3 regions of the Clostridium senegalense genome follow, and region 3 is predicted to be linked to each of the others. Evidence: riboswitches for the same ligand, from Rfam matches in the RefSeq annotation. Region 3 holds a riboswitch; each other region holds the start of a gene.

Region 1 (8,549 bases), on a different contig from region 3:
ATTTAAAACTAAAAGATAGAATTTATGTATGTGATAATTGTGGATTTGAAATTGATAGAGATAAGAATGCTTCAATTAATCTTGGTAATTATGGGTTAGTATAGGTGAATTTTGAGAAATTACTAATCTTAGTAGGATTCGTTGTATCCGAATTAAAGCCTTTAGAGAACTACACCAAACTAAAGTAGAATGTTAGAAATAACTTTGAAATAGAGTTCTACGAAGAAGGAAATAAAGTAAAATTTATATATTTATAACTTTTTATAAGTTTTATGCAACGGAGCAGGAGTTTCAACGGAAAGTAATATTCCAGATTTTAGATCTAATCAAGGAATATATAACTCTAAAAATAAATATAATTACCCACCAGAAGTAATGCTTAGTCATAGTTTTTTTAAAAGTAATACTGAGGAATTTTTTAGATTTTATAAAGATAAAATGATTTTTAAAGATGCCAAGCCTAATTTAGCACACAAAGCATTAGCTAAACTAGAAGAAGTAGGAAAGTTAAATGCTATTATAACTCAAAATATTGATGGGTTACACCAACTAGCTGGATCTAAAAATGTTTTAGAACTACATGGTTCGGTTCATAGAAATTACTGTATGGGATGTAATAAATTTTACAACTTGGATTATATGTTAAAAAGTAATAATAACATACCAGTATGTGAGGTTTGTGGTGATGCTGTTAAGCCAGATGTAGTTCTATATGAAGAAAGTTTAGATAGTGATATTTTAAGAAAGTCAATTTTATCAGTATCACAAGCAGATACATTTATTGTAGGTGGAACTTCTCTAGTTGTGTATCCAGCAGCAGGATTATTGGAATATTTTAAAGGAAAAAATTTAATTCTTATAAATAAAGAAGCTACACCATATGATAATAAAGCTAATTTAGTTATAAAGGATTCTATTGGAAAAGTATTAAGTGAAGCTTTAAAAGAATTGTAATAGAAATTTGATAAATAGATTTAAATTTGAGCTTGTTTTCATATGTAATAATTAAAATTAATAGATATGGAATATAAAATAAGAAGTTTTAGAAATATTTAAGATATTAAATAAAGAAGTTAAAAAGTAGGTATATATATGATACCTACTTTTTAACTTCTTTATAATATATGTATTTACTTATGGGTTCCATGTATTACTTTAAAGCCATTAGCTTTTAATATTTTTTCATGTTTAGAGTAGTTATCACATTCAACCTCTATGCAAAGAGCAATATGAATAGTATCAACATTTTTATTCTTTAATTGATTTATTTTATGTTGCCAATCTTCATCGTTTCCTAATGTGCTTGAACAACCACTGCAATAGAAAAAACTAGCCAAAGTCTCCTTTTTATTTTTATAAATAGTAAAAGCGTCTAAATCGTTATTAAAAGCATTAAGGCATCCAGTTCCAGCGCATTTACCAACTAATTTTCTACAAGACATAATTGCTATTGACATAAAAATACCTCCTTTAAAAGTCTTCGAAAGTAATATAAATTGAATTTTTATTTGGATATTTGTGAATAGTACAGTCTACTTCATAAACATCTTTAATAAGCTCTTTTGTTAATATTTCATTAGGTGCTCCAGTTGCAGCAATATTACCATTATGCATAACATATAATTTATCACAATAAGAAGCAGCTAAATTTAAATCGTGCAATGCAGCAATTACAGTAATACCTAAAGATTTTGTTAACCTTAATATTTGAAGTTGATACTTTATATCAAGGTGATTAGTGGGCTCATCAAGAATAAGTAATTTTACTTGTTGAGCTAGTGCCCTTGCAAGTAGAACACGTTGTTTTTCACCACCAGATAAAGTTAAAAAACTTCTATATCTATAATCAAACATATCAACTTTTTTAAGCATTTCATGAGTTATGTCAATATCCTTATCGTTATCAATTTCAAGAAGACCTTTATGAGGGCTTCTACCTAGTAAAACCATTTGTTCTACAGTCATATCAAAAGCAAGATTGTTGAATTGACTAACAACTCCTAAATTTTTAGCAACGTCTCTAATTGGTATATTTAAGAGGTTTTTTCCATTCAAAAGCATAACTCCAGATTTAGGAGAATATACTCTGTATATAGACTTTAAAAGGGTAGATTTACCACTTCCATTTGGACCTATTAATCCAACAAACTCACCATTTTTTACAGTTAAAGAGACATTATTTACAATAGTTTTATTACCAAAAGCAACATTTAAATCTTTAATATCTAAATTCATAATAAGCTACCTTTCTCCAAATCCGTAAGCACGTGTTATCATAATATAAATAAAAAATGGTGCACCTAAAAGTGAAGTAATTATGCCAATAGGCATTTCCATATTTTTCAGTATTATACGGGATAGCACATCTGCCCAAACTAAGAATATAGCACCTAGCAGTACAGTAGTTGGTAAAAGTTTCTTATGGTCTGAACCAACTAAACTACGGGTAATATGAGGAATAACTAATCCTACAAAACCTATCATTCCACAACATGAAACAAGAACCCCTGATAAAATTGAAACGCTAATTAAATAAAACTTTCTATATTTATTTAAATCTATACCTAAAGTTATAGCAGTTTCATCACCTAAAAGCATTACATCCATAACCCTAGATTGTATAATAAAGATTATAATAAAAAATACAACTATAATTGTAGGTATCAGTAAGTTTGTCCATTTAGCACCAGTTAAAGAACCCATACTCCAATATGAAAGTGAGTGAAGGGCACTGTTATCGTTTGTAAGATAAATCATAAAACTTGATAAAGCAGAACATATTAAGTTAACTACCATACCAGAAAGAACTAATTTTACAGATGTAGCTCTTCCACCTAAATTAGAAAGTTTAAATACTACTATTGAGGCGAGTAAAGCTCCTATAAAAGCCCAAAAGGTTACACCTGTATTTTGTAAAACTCCAGTAAATAATGTAGAGGCACCAATTAATATTGAAAAAGTAGCACCTAGTGTGGCTCCAGAGGAAATCCCTAAAAGATATGGATCAGCTAATGGATTTTGCACTGTAGCTTGCATAACCGTTCCACCAAGAGATAATCCTAACCCAGTTATTACACCAAGAAAAACTCGTGGCAATCGTATTTGCCAAACTATATCAATAGATGCCTGTGGAATTGACTTTCCTTTTAAACTTGTACCAAAAAGTTTATTTAAAATTATACTATAAACATCAGTGGCAGGAAGTTTTACAGAACCTATAGACACTGCTAAAACTATAGATACTAATAAAAGCAACATTAAAGCAATAACTATTAAATAATTATATTTACTTAGTATATTTGAAAAGTTTTTATTTTTCATAAATCACCTATTTATATAATTCAGGATATAATTCTTTAGAGTAGCGTTCAATAGCATCTACTACACGAATTCCACCGGCCCAAGTTTCAGCAAGCCCAGTAACAACTATTGCATTATTTTTAACGGCAGTTACATTTTTCAAGGCCTCATTAGAAGTGAAAATTTTAGCAATTTCAGGATCGTGAATATCTTTTCCATCGCCATCATGTATAAGAAGAATAGTGTCAGGATTTAAACTAACTATATTTTCTAAACTTACAGTTCCAGATTCTTCACCTAAATTTTCTAATCCAGCTTTTAAAGCCATATCACTTACAAGATCATTTTTGCCATATAATCTAAAATCACCTTTTTCTTCAGATTCTAAAATTAATGTTGTTTTTTTCTTGTCAATAGAATTTGTTTTTTCTTCTATTTTAGTTAATCTATCTTTATTGTCTTGTATATATTTATCTGTTTTATCCTTTATATTAAATATAGTTCCTAAGTCATCAATATCTTTAAATAAATTTTCAACAGTATAATTTCCAACGGATTTAACGGTATTACGCTGAGCAAATGTATTAGTACCTCTGCCTATCCATTCGCTTACATCACCAAGTGTTTTATCGGCAAAGACACTTTTCCATCCAAATATAAAATCAGGATTTAAAGATAAAACTTGCTCTTTAGTAGGATATTTTTCAGATACAACTGGAATTTTTGCATATTTGTCTTTAACTTTTTCTGATATAGGGTTGTCCAAATAGCATGTACCAATTAGCTTATCTTCTAATCCTAAGTCTAGCATCAATTCAGTTGTAGTTTGGTTAGTTGTTAAAACTCTTTCTGGTGCCTTATCAAAAGTAATTTCAATTTCTTCGTTATTCACATTATAATTTTTTATAGTTACAGGATAGCTTGAATTTTTATTTTCCTTGGTAGAACTGTTTTCAGTAGATACACTATTTGTATTAGTAGACTTATTATTACTAGAACAACCCATAAATGAAACTGTCATAGCAATGCAAAGTGTAGTACATAAAGTTTTCATAATTGTTTTTTTCATATTTTTTGATCTCATAAATAAAACTCCTTTAATTTTTATAAATAAAAAAACCTATTTAACCTTAAGTGGCTAAATAGGTATAAGTACAAACTTATATAAACACTATCCCCATCTCTCGTAGGCTATTGTAGTGAAAAAATAGGCAGGTATTCTGGCTAAAGATTATTGATATAGAAAAAATAATCTTTTACAGTGGCGGGACCGCGTGGGATTTGCACCCAACTTCCCCTTTTATATAAAAGTGACTTTACTTTTATAACCTATTCTAAAAGTAAGTTAAATTGAATTTAACTTAAAATTTTATTGAATTATCATTGAAAAGCTTATCATAAATTAAAAAATATGTCAAATAATTTTGAAATGATTAATTTTTATAACTAATTGTTCAAATATATAGAGTTCCAAGTTAACTTTTAAACTTATTTAGTTATCAAATGAGAAAATTTAAATTAATATTTTATCAATAATTAGCAGATTTTTTTAGTTAAAAGTTAATAGTGAACAGTTAAATAGTTGTGGTGATTGTTACTCACTATGTTCCTAATAATATTAAACGTACTTTTTTAGAATAAGCTTTGATTGCTTTAGTTTTTATTTATATTTTTATAGAAGATAATTATAATTATAAAAAATTAATTTAAATTTTATTGACAAGGTGTGTATATAGAGTATATACTGTGTATATAGGATATATACGAGTTGAAAATAAAATTTATAAAGGAAATAGGATTCATGAAGATTATGTTTATAATTATAATGTTTTGTATAGCTATAATTTTGGAGCATTTAATTTTCTTTAAAAAACGAGAAAAGATAGAAAAATAATTTTTTTTACTACAACTGTATATAGTGGGTATACTCACTATATAAATAATGTTGAAGAAGAGGGGTATTATGAATATTGTAATTGATAATTCTTCTGGAAAGCCAATATATTCACAAATAGAAGAACAAATTAAAAAATCAATATTTGAAAATAAACTTATATTAGATGATATATTACCATCTATAAGAGCACTGTCACAGGAATTAAAAATAAGTGTAATAACGACTAAAAGGGCTTATGAAGAATTAGAAAAGCAAGGATTTGTTTATACAGTTCCAGGAAAGGGAACTTTTATCTCAAATAAGGATAAAGAATTTATAAAATATACTATAATGGATAATGTTAAAAAATATCTTTTAAAGGGCATAAATGAAGGGAAAAAAATAGATTTATCCTTAGATAATATGAAAGAAAAATTAGAAATTATATATAAGTATTAAAGGAGTTGAGGAGTATGAAAAATGTTTTGGAGATAAAAAATATAACAAAAACCTATAAAAATTTTAAATTAGATGATGTATCTTTTAATTTAGAAAAAGGATATATAATGGGATTTATAGGTGAAAATGGAGCAGGTAAAACTACAACAATAAAATTAATAATGAATTTATTAAAAAGAGATAGTGGAGAAATTAAGATATTTGGAAAAGATAATGTTAAGTATTCTAAAGAAATAAAAGAAAAAATTGGTTTTGTATATGATGATTGTTTTTATTATGAAAAATTATCTATAAAGAAAAATGCTAAAATAATTTCTAACTTTTATAAGCAGTGGAGTTTTGAAACTTTTAGCAAATATTTAAAGATATTTGGATTAAATGAAGATCAAAAAGTAAAAGAACTTTCAAAGGGTATGAAAATGAAATTTGCAATTGCTATAGCACTTAGTCACAATGCTGAGTTTTTAATAATGGATGAACCAACTGCAGGTCTTGATCCAATTGTTAGAGAAGAACTTTTAGATATATTTCAAAAGGTAATTCAAAATGAAGATATAGCTATTTTAATATCAACACATATAACATCAGACCTTGAAAGAATATCTGATTATATAACTTATATTAATAAAGGAAAAATAGAATTTTCTAAACCTACAATTGATGTATTGGAAGAATATCGAATTGTAAAAGGTGATAAAAGTTTATTAAATGATGAAAATAGAAAAGCATTTATATCAATAAATATAACAAGTTTTGGATTTGAGGCTTTAACTAATAATGTATCAAAAATAAAGGCTATATTTAAAGATAGTGTGATTTTGGAAAAGCCAACATTAGAGGATATTATGGTATTTAAAAGCAGAGAAGCAGTTGGAAATATATAATAATGAATTTAAAGATGTAATGGGGTGCGGATTAAGATGTTAAATGTAATAAAAAGAGAGCTGAAAATACAGCTTTTATCATTAAAAGGTTCACAATTTATAGTGTTACTGATAAGTATGGCAGTAATAGCTATGACGCAAGGACAAGATTTTATAAATTATCTTATTATGGTTTTTGTAATAGGAGGACTTAGTAATACAGAACTTGAAAATAGAGATGGTGTTTATAAGTCTACACTTAGTTATCCTTGTACAAGAAAAGATTATGTTTTAGGTAAATTTATATCGTCAATAGTAGTGGCAATGATAGGATGTATAGTATCAATAATATTAAATGAAGTTTTATTAATAGCAATTCCTACAAAATTTGTAGGAGTAAATATACATTCATTAAAATCTATATTGTTTTATTCATTAGTAATTTTATCAATGTATTATTTTTCATATTTTTCATTAGGAATTAAAGCAGCTAAGATAAGTTATTATGTAACACTTATAGTTTTTATGATGGGATTTATGTTTATAAATAATATTTTCAAGTTTAAATTAGAGGGTAATATAGTAAAATTACTTTCTAATACAAGCATTCAATTTAATATAATACTTGTTATAGCAGTGTTAGCTATAACTGGGATATTAGCTACTTTATCTGTTGTAATATATGAAAAAAGAGATCTATAGGAGGTATAATATATGAATGCATTACTTAAAAAAGATATAATAACTAGCAAAAATCCATTAATTATAATGAATTTACTTGTAGGATGCGTTATGGTAGTTTTAACGCTAATTGGTGCTAAAGCACCAGTTTATTTCCCAATATATATATTTGCAACTTTATTTATACCAATAATATTAAATAAATTTACAGCAACAGAAGAGACACGTAAATATTATGATATGTTAATAAATAGTTTTCCTGTTGATAGAAAAGATGTAGTAGTAAGCAAATATACTTTTTACTTATTAGTGTATTTTATAACATCAATATTTCTATTGTCTATAATTTTTATTTTGGGAAAAATAAGTGGTGAAGATTTAAAGATGTTGTTGTTTTCTCAATCATTCTCATTTTTATATTATGTAGTGATCATATGTGTTCCAAACTATATTTTTTATAAAGCTAGTTATGATGTGGCAGTAAAATATAGTGGATTTACACTATTAGGAATAATATATTTACCAATGTTAGTGCTTTTTTTAGCAGAAAAAATATTTCCAGCGGCTTCAAAAAAAGTTGTAGGTTTCTTTATGAAAAGCATAGAAAATGGATTTTTAATAATACCATTAATATTTTTAATAGGGTTAGTGATTTATGGGATAATAACAACTTTATCAATAAAGGGATATTGTAATAAAGATTTATCATAAACAGTTAGGAGGAGGAAGATGAATATAATAATAAACAATTCCTCAGGAGAGCCAATATACTCTCAAATAGAAAAACAGATAAAAGATGATATACTTATGAATAAATTATCTGCAAACGAACCATTGCCTTCAATAAGAGCTTTAGCTAAGGATTTGAGAATAAGTGTAATAACAACTAAAAGAGCTTATGAAGAACTTGAAAGAGATGGTTATATTTATACAGTACCTGGAAAGGGGTCTTTCGTTTCGGCCCAAGATAAGGAGCTTGTAAAGGAACTTATTATAAGAAATATAGAAGAGTATTTTACAAAAGCAATAGAGGAAAGTGAAAAGATACAGCTTTCATTAGATGAAATGAAAGAAATACTAGAAGTTTTATATGAAGAAAAGTAAATAGTTTGCAAAACTTATTTACAGATATAGTTAGAAGGAGAGAGCTTATATGGAAAATATATTAGAAGTAAAGAATTTAACAAAGGCATATAAAAATTTTAAATTGGAAGATATATCATTTACTCTTCCTAAAGGATATATTATGGGTTTTATAGGACAAAATGGTGCGGGAAAAACTACCACTATAAAACTTATAATGAATTTAGTAAAAAAAGATAGTGGAGAAATAAAAGTTTTCGAAAAAGATAACTTAAAGTTTGAGAAAG
Region 2 (8,549 bases), on a different contig from region 3:
TGAAAAGTGATAAAAGATTCAATCTGGCAGGAGATTTTACTTATAGATTAGTACCAGGAGATGTTAAAACAGAAGATTTAATGGTGTCTCATGGTGGATATGATAATGGAGATGTAAATAAAGATATAAATTGTATGTTTCCAATAGACAGATTAAGGGAGTTAAAAGAAGAAGGATTTATAAAAGAAATAGCCCCAACGCATATAGGCTTTATGGGTGGTGGTGGAAACCAAGAAAAATTTACTCATGAAACAGGACCATCAATAGCTAAAATTTTAAAAGAAGAAGGGGTAGATGCTGTAGTATTAACAGCAGGATGAGGAACTTGTCATCGTTCAGCTGTATTAGTACAGAGAGCGATAGAGGAATCAGGGATTCCTACGATTTGTATAGCTGCATTACCACCAGTTGTAAGACAAACTGGTACACCAAGAGCCGTAGCGCCACTTGTTCCAATGGGAGCTAATGCTGGTGAACCAAATAACAGAGAAATGCAGATAAATATATTAAAAGATACTTTAAGAAAGTTAGTTGAAATAGACACTCCAGGAAAAATAGTATCACTTCCATATGAATATATAGCAAAAGTTTAATAAATAAAATTATGAGAATTCCGATTTTCTATCAATAGAAAATCGGAATTCTCACATAGAAACATATTAGAAGATTATAAAAATAATTATGAGGTATATTTATGTATAAATTTAAAAAATTGAGAAAACTTGTAATTAAGGCTTTTCATATTGAAGAAGTTAAATTTTATGACAAAACATTTATAGACAATAAAACTTTATACATAAGAAAAAATATTATGGAAGATATAGAATTTGATAGGGAAATTATAAAATCTATAGATTTAAATGTTATTTATAAGGATGAAAGAAATATATTTGTGAATTCTATAATGGATTTTTATCCTATAGCAACTAAGGTTTTAGGAGAATTAGGAGAAGGAATAACTCATGTTATAACCGGAGTAACTGTTATGATAAATGGTATAGACGATGAAGGTATTCAAATATGTGAGTTTGGGAGTTCAGAGGGGATTTTAAGTGAACAAGTTGTATTTGGAAAGGCAGGTACTCCTGATATAGATGATATAATTATTCAATTTGATGTAGTAGTAAATAAGGATAAAGCCAGTAAAAGAGAAACAATTTTAGAAATACATAAATGTTGTGATAAAGTAATTCAAAATATAAGGGAATTACTTAAAAATATTAATGGCAGATATTGTGATGAAAAACATGAATATTACGATAAAGTAAATAAAGAGGGTAAAAAAGTAGTTATAATAAAGCAAGTTGCAGGACAAGGGGCTATGTATGATACAGCTTTGCTAGGGAATGAACCATGTAGTTCTATAGGTGCTAAATCAATAATTGATATGGGGAACATTCCAATAATATTAACTCCGAATGAATATAGAGATGGAGCTTTAAGAGCAATGCACTAAAAACATACTGATATTTAAGGCGAAATTTAAAACTTATACAAGCTATATTGTGGAGGTGATTTTTAGATGGGAATAGGGCCGTCTACAAAGGAAACAACAAAGCATCATTTTAAGGATCCTTTGGTGGAGTTAGTTTCAGGTGATAAAGATATAGATTTGTTAGGAATTATGATAGTAGGGACACCTCAAAACAACAAAGATAAATTATTTGTTGGAAAAAGGGCTGCAACTTGGGTAGAAGCTATGAGGGCAGATGGTGTTATTTTGTCTTTAGATGGATGGGGAAATAGTCATGTAGACTTTGCCAATACTATTGAGGAAATAGGAAAAAGGGGAGTTCCAGTTGTGGGATTAAGTTTTGTAGGTAAACAAGCTCAATTTGTAGTTAAAAACAAATATATGGACACCATAGTTGATTTTAATAAAAGTAAACATGGTATAGAAACAGAAGTTGTAGGTGAAAACACTGTTACAACTTTAGATGCTAAAAAAGCATTAGCATTTTTGAAATTGAAAATGAGAAAAATGGAGGAATAAAAATGAAAGTAGTAAAGTCTATTCAAGCTATAGATTCACATACAATGGGGGAACCAACAAGAATAGTAGTAGGGGGAGTACCACAAATACCAGGAAAAACTATGCCAGAAAAAAAATCTTATTTAGAAAAACATATGGATAATTTAAGAACAGCTATAATGTTAGAGCCAAGGGGTCATAAAGATATGTTTGGCTCAATAATAACTCAGCCAACTAAAGAAGAGGCTGATTTAGGTATTATATTTATGGATGGTGGCGGATATCTTAATATGTGTGGACATGGTTCTATTGGTGCTGCTACAGTAGCAGTTGAAACTGGTATGGTAGAAGTTAAGGAACCATATACAAATATAACATTAGAAGCTCCAGCAGGATTAATAAAAGCAACTGTAAAAGTTAAAGATGGAAAAGCTGTAGAAACATCTATTGAAAATGTACCAGCATTTTTATATAAAGAAAATATAAAAATAGAGTTACCAGAGATAGGAAAAATATTAGTTGATATATCCTTTGGGGGAAGTTTTTTTGTTTTAGTTAAAGCATCTGATTTAGGTATTGAGATAGATCCTAAAAATTCTACTCAGATTTCAAGTATTGGTATTCAAATTAGAGATATAGTAAATAAAACTATAAAAATAGAACATCCGACATTAAAGCATATAAAAACTGTAGATTTAGTAGAAATATATGGACCGGCAAAAAACATAGATGCTACACTTCAAAATGTTGTTGTATTCGGAGATGGACAAATAGATAGATCACCTTGTGGAACAGGTACAAGTGCAAAGATGGCGGCACTTCATGCTAAAGGGTTATTAAAAGAAGGGGAAGAATTTATTTATGAGAGTATTTTAGGAACTATGTTTAGAGGAAGAATATTAGGAACAACAAAAATTGAAAATTTTAATGGCATAATACCAGAAATAACTGCGAGTGCATATATAACTGGTTTTAATCATTTTGTTATTGATGATACAGATCCTGTTAAGTTTGGATTTAAACTTTCTTAAAAAGTAAAAGAAAAAGTAAAAAAAATTTTTTTAACTATTGAAAAAATTTTTTTTCATGATATAATTATAAATATAAAGTAAATATTGTGTAATAGGTGCTCTACAAAGAGTTAAAAGGGAAAGTGGTTAAAATCCACTGCAGCCCCCGCTACTGTAACGCAGACGAACCAGTATCCACTGAATTATTTTGGGAAGGATGGTGTAGGATGATGCGTGAGCCAGGAGACCTGCCTAGAACTTTGTTTTATAAAACTTCGGAGGGAAGAATTTGTAACAATCTTTGAATTCGTATATTTAATTGAATTTAAATATATTATTTAATATTTGTTATATAAACCTTCGTAAAGTTTACGAAGGTTTTTTATATATTTCCAATAACTTAAATTACTTTTATTTACCTGACTTTAGTAGATATAGGTTAAATAAAAACTTTGTATCTACTAAAGTTTTAATGAAAATTTAAGTAGACTTGATAAACTAATAAAAAATTGATAACATGTTCTTATAAAATAAAATAATAATTTAGAATTATAAATGAAAAAGTAATATAAATAGTTTACTATTATTTAAATTATGCTATATTATATCTTTGTTTTACGAAGATATTTTTTATAAACTTTAAATTATCTCTATTTGATAAGTTTCAGTTAAGTAACGTTAGAGTTTAAATTTTAGATACTTAAAAAATAATAATTGTGAAAAATTTGCTTATATTAAAAAATTAGTTTAGACAACACAGCTAACTGAAGTCTTATGAGAGATAGAAAATTAACTCTTATTAAATTTACACACTTAAGCTATAGGAGAGATGTTTCATTCTCTCCTATGTTTAATTTAAAAGAAAAATATAAAGAAAACAAATATAGGGTTTATAGGTGCCTTAATTTAAGGGTAAAAGGGAAAGTGGTTAAAATCCACTACAGCCCCCGCTACTGTAAGTAGGACAAGTTTAGAATATCCACTGGTTAAAACTGGGAAGGACTAAATGAGGATGAGTACAAAGTCAGGAAACCTGCCTAAAATCTTATGATAATCTTTCGGAGGGAAGGAGAAGTCAGAAATTGATTAAAATTAATATTATATATGTATATTGTTATTTGATTACATGAAAAGAATAGCTAAAAAATTAAATGAAATTTAGTTATTCATTAGGAGATGTTAGTATGAATTTAAAAGATAACAATATATATTTTAAAATAGTTAAAATTATTTTTGGAAGTATACTTTATGCTGTAGCGATAAATATTTTTATTTCACCAAATAAACTTTTAAGTGGAGGTATAGCTGGAATTTCTCTTATACTTCAATATATACTAGATATTCCCTCAGGATATTGGGTATTCATAATAAACTTACCTGTATTTATTATAGGATATAAATTTTTGAAAGATAAAGAATTTATTTTTTTGAGTATTATTGGAATGGTATCAATGTCAGTAGCATTAGTTATAACAGATAAATTGCTTAAAGGATTTGTTGTAAATGATTTAGTTATAGCTACATTTTTTGGAGCTATTTTAAGTGGAATCGGTATGGGAATAATATTTAGGCAAGGTGCATCACAAGGTGGAACAGATATTATAGCAATAATAATAAGAAGAAATAGAGGTATTAAAATATCCTCATTATATTTTGCATTGAATGGAATAATAGTGGCTTTAGGAATTTTTATAACAAGTATAGAATTAACGCTATACACAATAATGCTTATGTATGTAAAATCCAAAGTTATAGATAAAATAATAAATGCTTTTAACCAAAAGAAAATATTAATAATAGTAACTGAAAAAGAGAATGAAGTATCTAATGCAATTATGGACAGTTTGGGAAGAGGAACTACTTTTTTTTATGGAGAAGGCGCTTATACTGGAGTTAAAAGAAAAATCATTTATTCTGTGGTTTCAGAAAAAGAACTTAATAATGCACAAAAATTAATAGAAAGTATAGATAAAAAAGCATTGGTTTCTGTTTCAGATGCTATGGAAGTTCAGGGAAAAGGATTTTTAAAATCTGCCATATAATTCAGACAGTACTTGAGAAATTATTTGAATGTTAGATAAATTTGAAATAAAATGTTAAAATAAAAGTAAATTTTAAATATTAATTATGGGATTGGAGATAATATCATGAGTGAGAATTATAAGTTTTTTCAACACAAAAGTTGCGAATTTTTTCCTTGTCACAAAGTAAATAAAGAGGAAGAATTCAATTGTTTATTTTGCTACTGTCCATTATACTTTCTTGAAGACTGTGGTGGAAACAATGTAATGAGTAATGGAATAAAAGATTGTACTAATTGTATGATACCACATTCAAAAAATGGATATGATTATATATTTAATAAAATAGTATCTGTAAATAATGACAGAGTAGATAAATTTTTAAAAGAAAAATATAAAAAATAGCAATAATCATTAATAATTTGAATAAAGTACTACAAAAAGTTATATCCACCAATTTTATTGGTGGATATAACTTTTTATAATTACTATTAATTAACAGAAGTAAATTGTATTTTAGCTGAATCATGAGTTAAAGGTTCGATAATAAAACCTTGGGATTTTAATCCCTCAATAACACTAGGCAATGCATCTACAGTAGTTGTTTTAGGATTTAAATCGTGCATTAATATATTTGCTTGTTTAACATATGGAGTATTATCAAGTATACTATGGATTATTACATTTTTATCTTGTTTAAAAGTAGCGGCATCCATAGAATCTATATTCCAATCAAAAAAAGTATAACCGAGGTCAGTCATATATTGTGACAAGCCAGGCATAAAATTAGCATCACTATGACCATTTACTCTATTATTAGAACCGCCAGGAAATCTAAAAATTTTAGATGGTTCTTTACCAGTTATAGATTTTAATTTTTCATCTAAAAATTGTATATCACCTAAAAAACTTTCATTATTAGCATAAATTTTATTATAGCTATGAGAAGCAGTATGATTAGCTAAAGTATGGCCTCTATCAGATATTTCTTTGTACATACGTTCCATTCCTGGTTTATAATTTACAAAAAAAGTAGCTTTTACATTGTATTTATCTAAAATATCTAAAATTTTTAAAGTATGATTTGATGGTCCATCATCAAAAGTTAAATATGCAATTTTAGTATTTGATAAAACTTCACTATATTGAGATTTTTTTTCTTTTATACTTTGCTCTAAGGTAATATTTTCCTTAGTTAGCTTATCTTTTTCAGCAACTTTATCTTCAATTGTTTCTGATAAAGTTTTAGTATCAGATTTTGCCAATATAGCCTTTGAATTTATAAATAAAGTAAAAATAAGAATAAATATTGTAAAAATAAGTAGAACTTTTATAAATAAAGCGCTTGTCCTGTTTTTCATTAGATTACCCCCCTATAACCATTAAATACACTATTTTACTATTTTGATAATGAATTAATTTTAGACTCTAAATTATTTTTTTGTTCTAATAACTTAGAATTTTTACTTTTTAAATCACTTATATCTGTATCTAAAGAATTAATTTTAGACTTTAAATTTGTATTTTCATCTTTATATTGATTTAATTTATGATTGCAATAAAAAATTGATATAAAAGACACAAATATTACTAAAGTAAAAATTAAAATAGAACGTTTTTGTTTTTTCTTTAATTTAGATGTATTTTTATATGAAATATTCATCTTTATGTCTCCTTTTAAATAAATATTTTTCCATAACACTACAAATTAAATTATAAACCTATATTTTACTTTTGTTTTTACAAAAATGTTACAAAAATATTTTAGAGACAAATATTGTTTTAAATAATAATTTTATTTATAGAAAAGTAGAAGAAAATCTTCTACTTTTCTAAAAAAAGTTGTTAACAACTGAATTATACAGCTATAAATTAGATTTATTAAATATCTTTTATTTATAAAATATTTAATAAAAAATTATTTTTAATTTTAACAATTTATAATTTGTATAATATGAGCTCATATAAATATCTTTAAGGGTAATCTTTAGATTTTATTTTGATTTTACAATTTTAATAATTAGCATCAATATTACTAATATATTAGTAATAAATACTAATTATTAAAAAATTCATCATAAAAAATTATTTTATATTTTATAAAATAATTTAATTAGTGATTACATTTTTTAAAGCTATTACAATCAGTACATTCAGGCATAGTAGGATTAGTTTCATGAGTACCTACTTCTATTTTGTTTAATGTACAATAGTTAGTATCTTTAGCATGATATTCACATTGTTCTACAGTACATCCAATAGATTCATTTTTTTTCATTAGTAATTACCTCCTCTAAATTTATTGATTAAAGAAATTTTATAATCTTTAATCATTACAATAATATTTTAAGCAATATAAGAAATATTATGTGTATCAAAATGTGGGTGAAAAGTCAAAAAAAAATAATGAAAATGGTACTCAATTTCATTTAAAAAACATATTTTATATAAATATATATATTAAGAACCAATGTATATTACATTACATAATATGTAATGTAATTGTAATTTTAAAAATAAATTAACAAAAGGTAGGGAATGGGTTATGGAGGATAAAATATTTAAGCTTAGCGAATGTAATGTAGGTGAGACTGTAGAAATTACATCAGTGTTATCTACAGGTTTAAGTAAACAAAGGTTATTAGATTTAGGTTTTGTACCTAATACCAAAATTTTCATATTAAGAGAGTCACCTTTTGGTGAGCCGGTAGCTTATCTTATAAGGGAGACATGTATAGCACTTAGAAAGGAAGAAAGTGAAAATATTTTGGTAAGGAGAAGTATTTTATAAAAGTTTTATACAAATATGCTTGGATATCTTATTTATAAATAGTAATAAAAATAAATTTATTTTATTAATCAATTTTTTAGAGGTGAAAAATGGGATTAACTTTTGATTCAACAAAGAAAGAAAATTTAAAAGATATTAAGATTGTTGAAAAAAATAAAAGCAATCAATATATAATATCATTAGCTGGAAATCCTAATACAGGTAAAAGTACTGTTTTTAATGAACTAACTGGACTACATCAACATACAGGAAATTGGCCAGGAAAAACAGTAGTAAATTCTCAAGGAACTTTTAATTATAAAAATAATGAATATATTTTAGTAGATTTACCAGGAACATATTCATTATTGGCTACATCATCAGAAGAAGAGGTTGCTAGAGATTATATATGCTTTGGACAGGCAGACTTAAATATTGTAGTTGTAGATGCAACTTGCTTAGAAAGAAATTTAAACTTGTTAATTCAAATTTTAGAACTTAATCCTAAAGTTTTAGTTTGTTTGAATTTGATTGATGAGGCTAAAAAGAAAAATATAGAAATAAATGTTGAAAAATTAAAAGAATTATTATCAGTTCCTGTTGTTGTAACTTCTGCAAGAAATGGAGAAGGAATTGATATTTTAAAAGAAAATATAGAGGTATATACTAGAGAATATAAAAGAAAAATTCCATTTAAAATAGATTATGATGAGGATATAGAAAGAAAAGTTGATTTTATATCAGAATTGCTATATAAAAAATATAGTGACATGAAT
Region 3 (8,549 bases):
CTGAAAGCTTTTACAACGTACATTTGCTACTTATAATTATAGTATATCTAATATGAGAATAATAGTTTAACATATAGTAGCATAGAAATCTAAATATAATATATTATTTACAATATATTATATTGATATTTTGATATAAAATAATATATTTACATAAATATTCTATAAGTAGTTATTATGAATTAAATTTAAGGGGGATATCATGAGTTCAGTTTTGGTTTTAGATAATGTTTACAAAAAGTACGGTAAGATAGATATAATAAAAGGTGTAAGTTTTGATGTGAAAGAAGGAGAAATTTATGGTTTTTTAGGGCCTAATGGTGCAGGTAAAACTACTACTATTAGGATGGTTACAGGACTTATAAAACCAGACAAAGGGAACATTTTGATTAATGGTTTTGACATACAAAAACAATTTGTACATGCAATGGATTCTGTTGGTGCAATTGTTGAAAATCCAGATATGTATGGAGATTTCACTGGAAGACAAAATTTAAATATTTTTGCTAAGCTTTATGGAAATGTTGATAAAAAACGTATTGATGAAGTTATTGAAATAATTGGACTTAAAGATAGAATTGATGATAAAGTTAAAAAATATTCTTTAGGCATGAAGCAAAGATTAGGGCTTGGTCAAGCTTTACTTCCAAATCCTAAGCTTCTAATATTAGATGAACCTACCAATGGATTAGATCCATCAGGAATTGTTGATTTTAGAAAAATAGTAAAGGATGTTGTAAGTGAATTTAATACAGCTGTTTTGGTATCTTCTCATATTTTAGCTGAAGTAGAACAGCTTTGCAGTAAAGTTGCTTTTATAGATAAAGGAAAGATTGTTTCCATTGAAAGTATCAATAATTTAAAAAGCGATAATAAAGAGCATATAAACATAAAAGTATCTGAAATAGAAAAAGCAAAGAATATTTTAAAAGAATTAGACTTTATAGATACTATAGAAGCTAAAGATAATTTATTAGCCTTAATATGTAATAAAGATTCATTTCCAAATGTAATAAAAATTTTAACTTTAAATGATATAGATATATATGATGTTTATAAAGTTAAACAAAATCTTGAAAATAGGTTTATGGAAATTACAGAAGGAGTGAAATAATTGAAATTACTAAAAGTAGAAATTTATAAATTAGTAAAAAGTAAAAAATATATTATTTTTATACTCTCCCTAATTATTATGTTAGTTTTTAGTGGAGTAGGACTTTACAAAAATGCACAAAATGAAAAACCAGAGATAAAAATAAAAAATAATGAAAAACTTTTAGTAGATTATAGGGTAAAGGCACAAGATGAAAATTTAAGTGAAGATATGAAAAGAAATTATGAACAAAAGATAAAAGTTGTTGAAAAAGAAAATGAAGAATTAGAAGAAGAGATTAAAAATCCTAATTATAACTGGAAAATTAAGTTAGAGGAAGAAAATAAATTTTTAGAAGAAGGTATAGAGAGTGCAAAAATAGCCTTAGATTATAATCAAATTGAAGAAAATAATGGCAAAATTAAAATTAATAAATATTTGTTAGATAATAATTTAGAGCCACGAAAAAAGTATGAGGTATCTTCTTATTTAGATATGAAAGAAGTTTTAGGTTCTTTAAATGTAATATTTTTACCAATGCTTGTAGTTATTTTAGCTTATGATTCAATAAGTGGTGAGTATCAAAATTCAACTATAAAATATCTTATGGCAAAGCCTATAAAAAGAAGTAGCATAATACTCGCTAAATTTTTATCTGCATTCTTATTAGCCTCTATAAGTATATTTCTATTAGAAATTATATTTTTAATTATCATAGGAATTATATTTAACTTTGGTGATTATATGTATCCTGTAATAGTAGGAACAAGATACAACATAGATAAACTAGGAAATTTAAGTTCTATAAATAATAGCTCATATATAATTCCAATATATAAATATTTAATAAAATCATTAATGTTTCAATTTGTAGCTATACTTCCTATAATAGCATTATCATTATTAATATCAGAAGAATGCAGTACTAATGGAAGTAGTTTAATAATTAATGCAACGATAAATATTGTTGCATCAATTATAACATTTATAACTCCATTAAACTTTCTGAAAAATGTATATCCATTTTGGTTTACATCTTATAATAACAGTATTTCTATAATAGATGGTATTATAAATTTAAAATTAAGTACAACAAATATAAGCTTAAAATTAGGACTAATAGTTTGCTTGATATGGACTATTATTTTTTACTATATAGCCCATAGAAAATTTATAAAAAAAGATGTTGTATAAATGGAGGGTTATATATGATTAAGTTAATATCAATTGAGATATCTAAGCTTGTTAGACGAAAAAAGTTCTTAATAGGAGTAGTATTGCTTTTTATACTTTCAATTTTTATAACTTTTTTAGGGATAAATTTTCAAAAGAAAAATGGAAATACAGAAAGCACTATAAATTTTCAAAAAAATTATATAAAAACTTTAAAAGAAGAATGTAAAATAAATAGTGGAAATGGGGAATATAGTGATATAGATTCGGCTTATAAAATGATAATAGAAGATAGTCAAAAAGAAATAGAGCATTTAGAAAATATGCTAGATGAAAACATACCAAATAAAGACAGATTAAAGATGAAGATTGACTATTGTGAAGAACGAAAAAAAAGATATAGTTCATCATCATCTATGGTTGAATATTATAATGGTGAGATTCTTAAAAGTCAATATTATATAAATAATAGCATCTCTTATGATTTTAAAGGAGGAATAAATGCTGTAGATCAATTGATATATAATATAATACCTAAAATTGGCGAATTAGGATTGTTAATTATAATAGCAGTTATGACAGCTGATATAGTGGCTGGAGAAAATAAGCCAGCTACTATAAAATTTATGTTAGTAAAGCCAATTAAAAGGTGGAAAATAATATTTTCAAAATTTATAGCAGCAATATTATCTATAAATTTAATAATTTTAGTATTAGAGCTTTTAATGTTTATAGTAATTGGACTTATATATGGATTTGGAGATATGTCTCTTCCAAACATTGTAGGAACAACTTACGAATCTATTCCCCCATATTTAATAAGAGAATTAAAACAGATAGTTATTCCAATAGTAGGAAGTAGCTATTTAATTTCAAATGGAATGTTTTTATTACAAATATTAATACTACAATTCTTAGTTGTAACAGCAACAATAGCATTCTCATTTTTGTTTTCAACAATATGTAATGATAGTAATACAGCATTAGTACTTCCTATAATTTTTATAGTGGCTACTCAATGGATTAATATTATAAAATCTGCTCCTGATAAAGGTAATCCAGTTCCACCAGGTGTTTTAAATAAAATGCTACCATTTATATTTACATCTTACTGTGATGAATCTATTATTATAGGCAACAAAATAAATGAACTTTTGGGTATTACTTTTGTAAATTTAAACTTCTCCATAACAGTTTTATTAGGATGGATTAGTATTTGTTATATTATAAGTCATATTATTTTTATAAAAAAGGATATTACAGCGTAAAACTAATAAAAGCTCCAACTTTATAAGGAAGTTGGAGTTTTATTATAGTGTTATAAAATCATATCATTTAAATTTATACGTTTTTAAATCTATAATATGGGTTAAAATATTTTGTAGTAATTCTAAATTATAGTTATAATATGGTATAGACTTATACCATAAGTTTTAAATATATTAAATGAATGGAGCGATAATTATGACAAAGCTTATATCATGGAATGTTAACGGCCTTAGAGCTTGTGTGAAAAAGGGGTTTTTAGAGTTTTTTAAAGAAATAAATGCAGATATATTTTGTATACAAGAAAGCAAATTACAGGAAGGTCAAATAAATTTAGAGTTAGATGGTTATTATGATTACTGGAATTATGCAGAAAAAAAAGGCTATTCAGGTACAGCTATATTTACAAAAATAAAACCACTTTCTGTAAATTATGGCTTAGGTATTGAAAAGCATGACAATGAGGGAAGGGTAATAACTTTAGAATTTGAAGAATATTATGTAGTCACTGTTTATACTCCAAATTCTCAAACTGAACTTGCAAGATTAGAATATAGAATGGAATGGGAAGATGATTTTAGGTTATATTTAAAAGAATTAGAAAAAAATAAACCAGTTATTCTTTGTGGAGATTTAAATGTAGCACATAAGGAAATAGATTTGAAAAACCCTAAAACTAATAAAAAAAATGCAGGATTTACCAATGAAGAAAGAGCTAAGTTTACTGAACTTTTAGAATGTGGTTTTATAGATACATATAGATATTTTAATCCAGATAAAGAAGGAGTTTATTCATGGTGGTCCTATAGATTTAATGCAAGAAAAAATAATGCAGGATGGAGAATAGATTATTTTTGTGTATCAGAAGAGCTAGAGAAAAAATTAGAAAGAGTTAATATTCATACTGAAGTATTAGGTTCAGATCATTGTCCAGTAGAACTTGTAATAAAATAACTATAAATAAAAATATAATTTAAAGAACTTGCCTTAAAACATAGATATATTTTAAGGCAGGTTCTTTTTATATAAAAATATTTTAAAGTTATTGAATAAATTTAAATTGGAGCTTGTTTTTCTATAATTTTTTTAAAGGTATTTTAACATATCAAAATTTAATTGTTTACTATAAAGTAATATTTTCTTAGATTTCTTGATAATAATTTTAGTTTTATAAATACTACATTGTTGTAATACATAGCCATATAAAATCACTTTTTAAAATCTTTTTTATAATTATAATATAATAATTATCTTTATTATAAGTGCACATAATTATTTACAAAGTTATGAAAAAAAATTAATTAATTACATTAATTATTAAAATACTAAATAAAAATTTTAATTATTTTATAAAAAAACAAAAACATACAAAATATTCTAAATGTTTAAAATAAATGTTGAAATTGAAAAATATTTGTAATATAATGAGTGTGACAAGTTAATAGAGATAGAGGATAGGTTCTTTCTTAGCAATAAGAAAGTTAAAATGGAAAGTGGTTAAAGTCCACTACAGCCCAAAGTTACTGTGAAACTGATGAATCCAAAAATACCACTGAGAGATATCTTGGGAAGGTTTGGTAGTAAGATGAAGTTAAGTCAGGAGACATGCCTATACTGGATTGAATCTTTCTTGGGAGAGATAAAATATCATGGATTTGCAAGCATTTATAAAATTGTTGTTTTTATTTTGCTTGTATAAAATATGCTATTTAAGTTCCCAATGGGAACTTTTTTTATTGCAAATTTTTAAAGAGTGGAGGTGATTTAATGAAAAAAAATTATAAAATTTTTCTAGCTATATTGTTAACAATTTTAATAGCATTTTCCGTTGCTTGGGGATGCGAAAGAGGGAAGACAACTACAACTACAACTGAAACTACTACAAATAAAGTAAAAAAAGATGATAGTAGTAGTAAAAAATCTAAAAAAGAAAATAAAAATGATAGCAAAAAAGACTCTAAAGAAAAATCAGAAAATAAAAAAGATGATAATAATAAAAATGAAGATAGTGATAAAGAAAATAGACAAAATATTTCGAATGTTGAAAAAAATAAAGAGGATTTATCACAAAAGGAAAATGCAAAAAATAATGATGATTCCAATGATAGTAGTAATAATACTTCAGATGTAGCAACTAAAAAGGAAGAAAGTCCTGAGGTTGTAGAGTCTAAACCTGAAGAAGATACCTTTACTATGATAATAGGCAAAGATATAAAGGGTTATACCGGTAAAAGTCCTCAACAAGTAAAAGAGTTAACATTAAAAGTAGAGGACGGTAAAAATGCAATGACGTACCTAAGAGAAAATACAGTTATGCAAGAAAATGGTGGATTTATTTTTGAAATTGATGGAATACACAATTTTTACCCTATACCTGAAAATCAAAAAACTCCAGAACAAAAAGCAAATGGAGTTAAAGGAATAGACTGGTTTATATATCTTAATGATAAAAAGACACCAGTAGGAGCAAATGATTTATATGTAAAAAAGGGAGACATACTTTTATTTGATTTTCATGAGTGGGATAAAAGAGAACTTTCACCACCAGAAGATTAAAACACATAACTAACATTAAATAACAAGAATTTTTAATAAGGGGATGAAGGGTTTATGAAAAAGCTTTTTAAGCAAAAGCTTAGTATTTTATTGCTATTTTTTAGCATGTTCATGTTCTTATTACCAGTAAATGCTTCTGCTAAAGTAAATGAAAGCAGAATATATGGTTCAGATAGAATAGAAACTGCTATAAAAATAAGTGAGCAAGGTTGGAAAAGTGGTTCTGATTATGTTTTTATTGCTTATGGGTATGACTTTGCAGATGCATTATCTGTTACTCCTCTTGCAAAAAAATATAACAGTCCTATAATATTATCAAATAAAAATGGCCTTACAGAAAATGCAATTAAGGAATTACAAAGGTTAAAACCTAAAAAGGCATTTATTCTAGGTGGCGAAAGAGCCCTTAGTGCTAATGTTGAAGCACAGATTAAAAAATGCAGCATAACAGAAACAGAAAGAATTTATGGTAGCACTAGATATGAAACTGCATTGAAGGTAAGTGAAAAACTTGGAACAAGTGACACTATATTCATATCTAATGGATTGAGTTATGCTGATGCACTTTCAGTTGCTACTATAGCAGCTCAGAAAGAAAGTCCAATTTTATATACAGAAAAAAATAACATTCCAAGTAAAGTAACAGAGTATATAAAAAAAGTTAACATATCTAAAGCATATTTTGTAGGTGGTACTAATGTAATAGATAATACTGTTGTAACAGGCATAAAAAATAGTGAAAGAATAGCTGGAAACGACAGATATTTAACTAATAAAGAAGTATTATCAAAATTTATTAATTACATAAGTTATGAAAATGTCTATTTTGTAAGAGGAAATGATTTTGCAGATGCTCTATCAATTTCTCCAATAGCAGGACTTAAAAAAGCACCTATAATATTAACAAATAATAATTTAAATAGTGATGTGGAAAAAATTATAAATTCTAATATAACCTCTACTAGTAAATTAACTATAATTGGCGGAGAAAAAGTAGTACCTAGTAGTATATTAGATAAAATAGATTCGAATTTTTCTCAAACAAAATTATCAAAAGATAATGAAACTTTTGGAAATGTAGAAACTATTAAAGAAGTAAGAGGCGATATATTAGTAACTGGAAATAATGTAACTATAAATAATGTTAAATTAAATGGAAATTTAATATTGGATCCAGGTGAAAAAGGAACTGTAAATATTAAAGGAACTACTTGTAAAAATGTAATTGTAAAATCTGGTGACGTTAATAGTATAAATTTAACTAATGTAAAATCAGATAATCTTACAGTGGAAAGTAAAAGTAATGTGGCAGTAAAGCTATTTGAAGATTCAACTATAAAAAATACAGAAGTTAAGTCAAATGCAATACTTAAAAATACAAAAGGGGATTTTGGAACTGTAAAAGTTACAGGAACAAAAGAATCAAATTATAATATTGAACTTGAAGGAAGATTTGATAAAGAAGTATTAGTTAATTGCTCATCAAATATAAAATGTGATGATGTTAAGAATATCAAAATTGATAGTAAAGAAAGTAACTCTAAAGTTACATTAAAAGGCAAAGTAACTGATATTAATATAATTAATTGTTCTAATACAACTTTAGATGGGACAATATCTAATGTAAAAATAGAAAATTCATCACAACTTACAATAGATAAGAATGCTACTATTAAAAAAATTGAAGCACTAGATAAAAGCAAAATAACTATAAAAAATGGTGCAAAAGTAAACTTAATAGAAAAAAATAAGAATGTTACTATATCTGGTAATGCCGATAAAATAGTAGACAACAATTCAAGTAACGGTTCTGGTGGTAGTGGTTCTTCTGAAAAACCTAAAAATGATGAATTTAAATTAATCATTTCTAATGATGGAAATGAGATATTAAATAAAAATCTTAAAGTAGATTCTAAAAAAACAGCAATGGAATATTTAAAAGAAAATGCTGATATTAAAACTAATAATGGTTTTATAAATGAAATAAATAAAATAAAAAGTAAACCATTAAAAAATTTAAGTGAATCTGAAAGAAAGCAAGGTTATCTAGGAGCAGATTGGTTTATATATTTAAATGGTAAGAAAACCGCTGTAGGGGCAAATGATGTTTTTGTAAAATCCGGTGATAAATTAGAATTAGAATATAGATTTTGGGATTGGCATGATTTAGTGAAACCTGGCGATCCAATGAAATTGACAGTGAACGGAATAAACAAGAATGTAAAAGAAAACGAAGATATAAATATTGTAGTTACATGTGTATATAGACCTGTATATGGAGCTACTATAAAAGTAGATGATAAAGAAGTTTCAACAACTAACATAGATGGTAAAGCTACTATAAAAATATCTTCAGCTGGAAAACATACTATATCTGTTTTAAAAGAAGGGGTAAAGGTTGAAAACCAAATAACGGTGTCATCAAACAATCAAGGTGGTGGAACAACAGAACCACCAAAAG

What was found. A riboswitch is a leader RNA that binds a small molecule or an ion and turns the genes downstream of it on or off. The one in region 3 is predicted to bind cobalamin.
Region 1: another riboswitch for cobalamin. It lies ahead of KQI36_RS11095 (ABC transporter substrate-binding protein); the one in region 3 lies ahead of KQI36_RS10680 (DUF4430 domain-containing protein).
Region 2: another riboswitch for cobalamin. It lies ahead of KQI36_RS08825 (YitT family protein); the one in region 3 lies ahead of KQI36_RS10680 (DUF4430 domain-containing protein).

What each region holds. Positions count from the first base shown of each region.
Region 1 is NZ_JAHLNC010000006.1:2,562-11,110, forward strand. Features, by position in the region: gene KQI36_RS11070 (RNA-guided endonuclease InsQ/TnpB family protein) at 1-104, shown strand, start outside; partial or broken gene KQI36_RS11075 (NAD-dependent protein deacylase) at 268-954, shown strand; gene KQI36_RS11080 (CGGC domain-containing protein) at 1,131-1,457, opposite strand; gene KQI36_RS11085 (ABC transporter ATP-binding protein) at 1,471-2,235, opposite strand; gene KQI36_RS11090 (FecCD family ABC transporter permease) at 2,242-3,321, opposite strand; gene KQI36_RS11095 (ABC transporter substrate-binding protein) at 3,329-4,384, opposite strand; cobalamin riboswitch at 4,494-4,648, opposite strand; gene KQI36_RS11100 (GntR family transcriptional regulator) at 5,264-5,635, shown strand; gene KQI36_RS11105 (ABC transporter ATP-binding protein) at 5,650-6,519, shown strand; gene KQI36_RS11110 (ABC-2 transporter permease) at 6,556-7,200, shown strand; gene KQI36_RS11115 (ABC-2 transporter permease) at 7,213-7,890, shown strand; gene KQI36_RS11120 (GntR family transcriptional regulator) at 7,909-8,283, shown strand; gene KQI36_RS11125 (ABC transporter ATP-binding protein) at 8,333-8,549, shown strand, end outside.
Region 2 is NZ_JAHLNC010000004.1:29,875-38,423, reverse strand. Features, by position in the region: gene prdB (D-proline reductase (dithiol) protein PrdB) at 1-593, shown strand, start outside; partial or broken gene prdD (proline reductase cluster protein PrdD) at 695-1,993, shown strand; gene KQI36_RS08830 (proline racemase) at 1,996-3,003, shown strand; cobalamin riboswitch at 3,080-3,252, shown strand; cobalamin riboswitch at 3,860-4,037, shown strand; gene KQI36_RS08825 (YitT family protein) at 4,167-5,024, shown strand; gene KQI36_RS08820 (cysteine-rich small domain-containing protein) at 5,130-5,408, shown strand; gene KQI36_RS08815 (polysaccharide deacetylase family protein) at 5,495-6,364, opposite strand; gene KQI36_RS08810 (hypothetical protein) at 6,403-6,666, opposite strand; gene KQI36_RS08805 (DUF1540 domain-containing protein) at 7,117-7,281, opposite strand; gene KQI36_RS08800 (FeoA family protein) at 7,549-7,794, shown strand; gene feoB (ferrous iron transport protein B) at 7,884-8,549, shown strand, end outside.
Region 3 is NZ_JAHLNC010000005.1:157,416-165,964, reverse strand. Features, by position in the region: gene KQI36_RS10700 (ABC transporter ATP-binding protein) at 203-1,114, shown strand; gene KQI36_RS10695 (ABC transporter permease subunit) at 1,115-2,287, shown strand; gene KQI36_RS10690 (ABC transporter permease subunit) at 2,302-3,534, shown strand; gene KQI36_RS10685 (exodeoxyribonuclease III) at 3,731-4,486, shown strand; cobalamin riboswitch at 4,972-5,159, shown strand; gene KQI36_RS10680 (DUF4430 domain-containing protein) at 5,300-6,088, shown strand; gene KQI36_RS10675 (cell wall-binding repeat-containing protein) at 6,143-8,549, shown strand, end outside.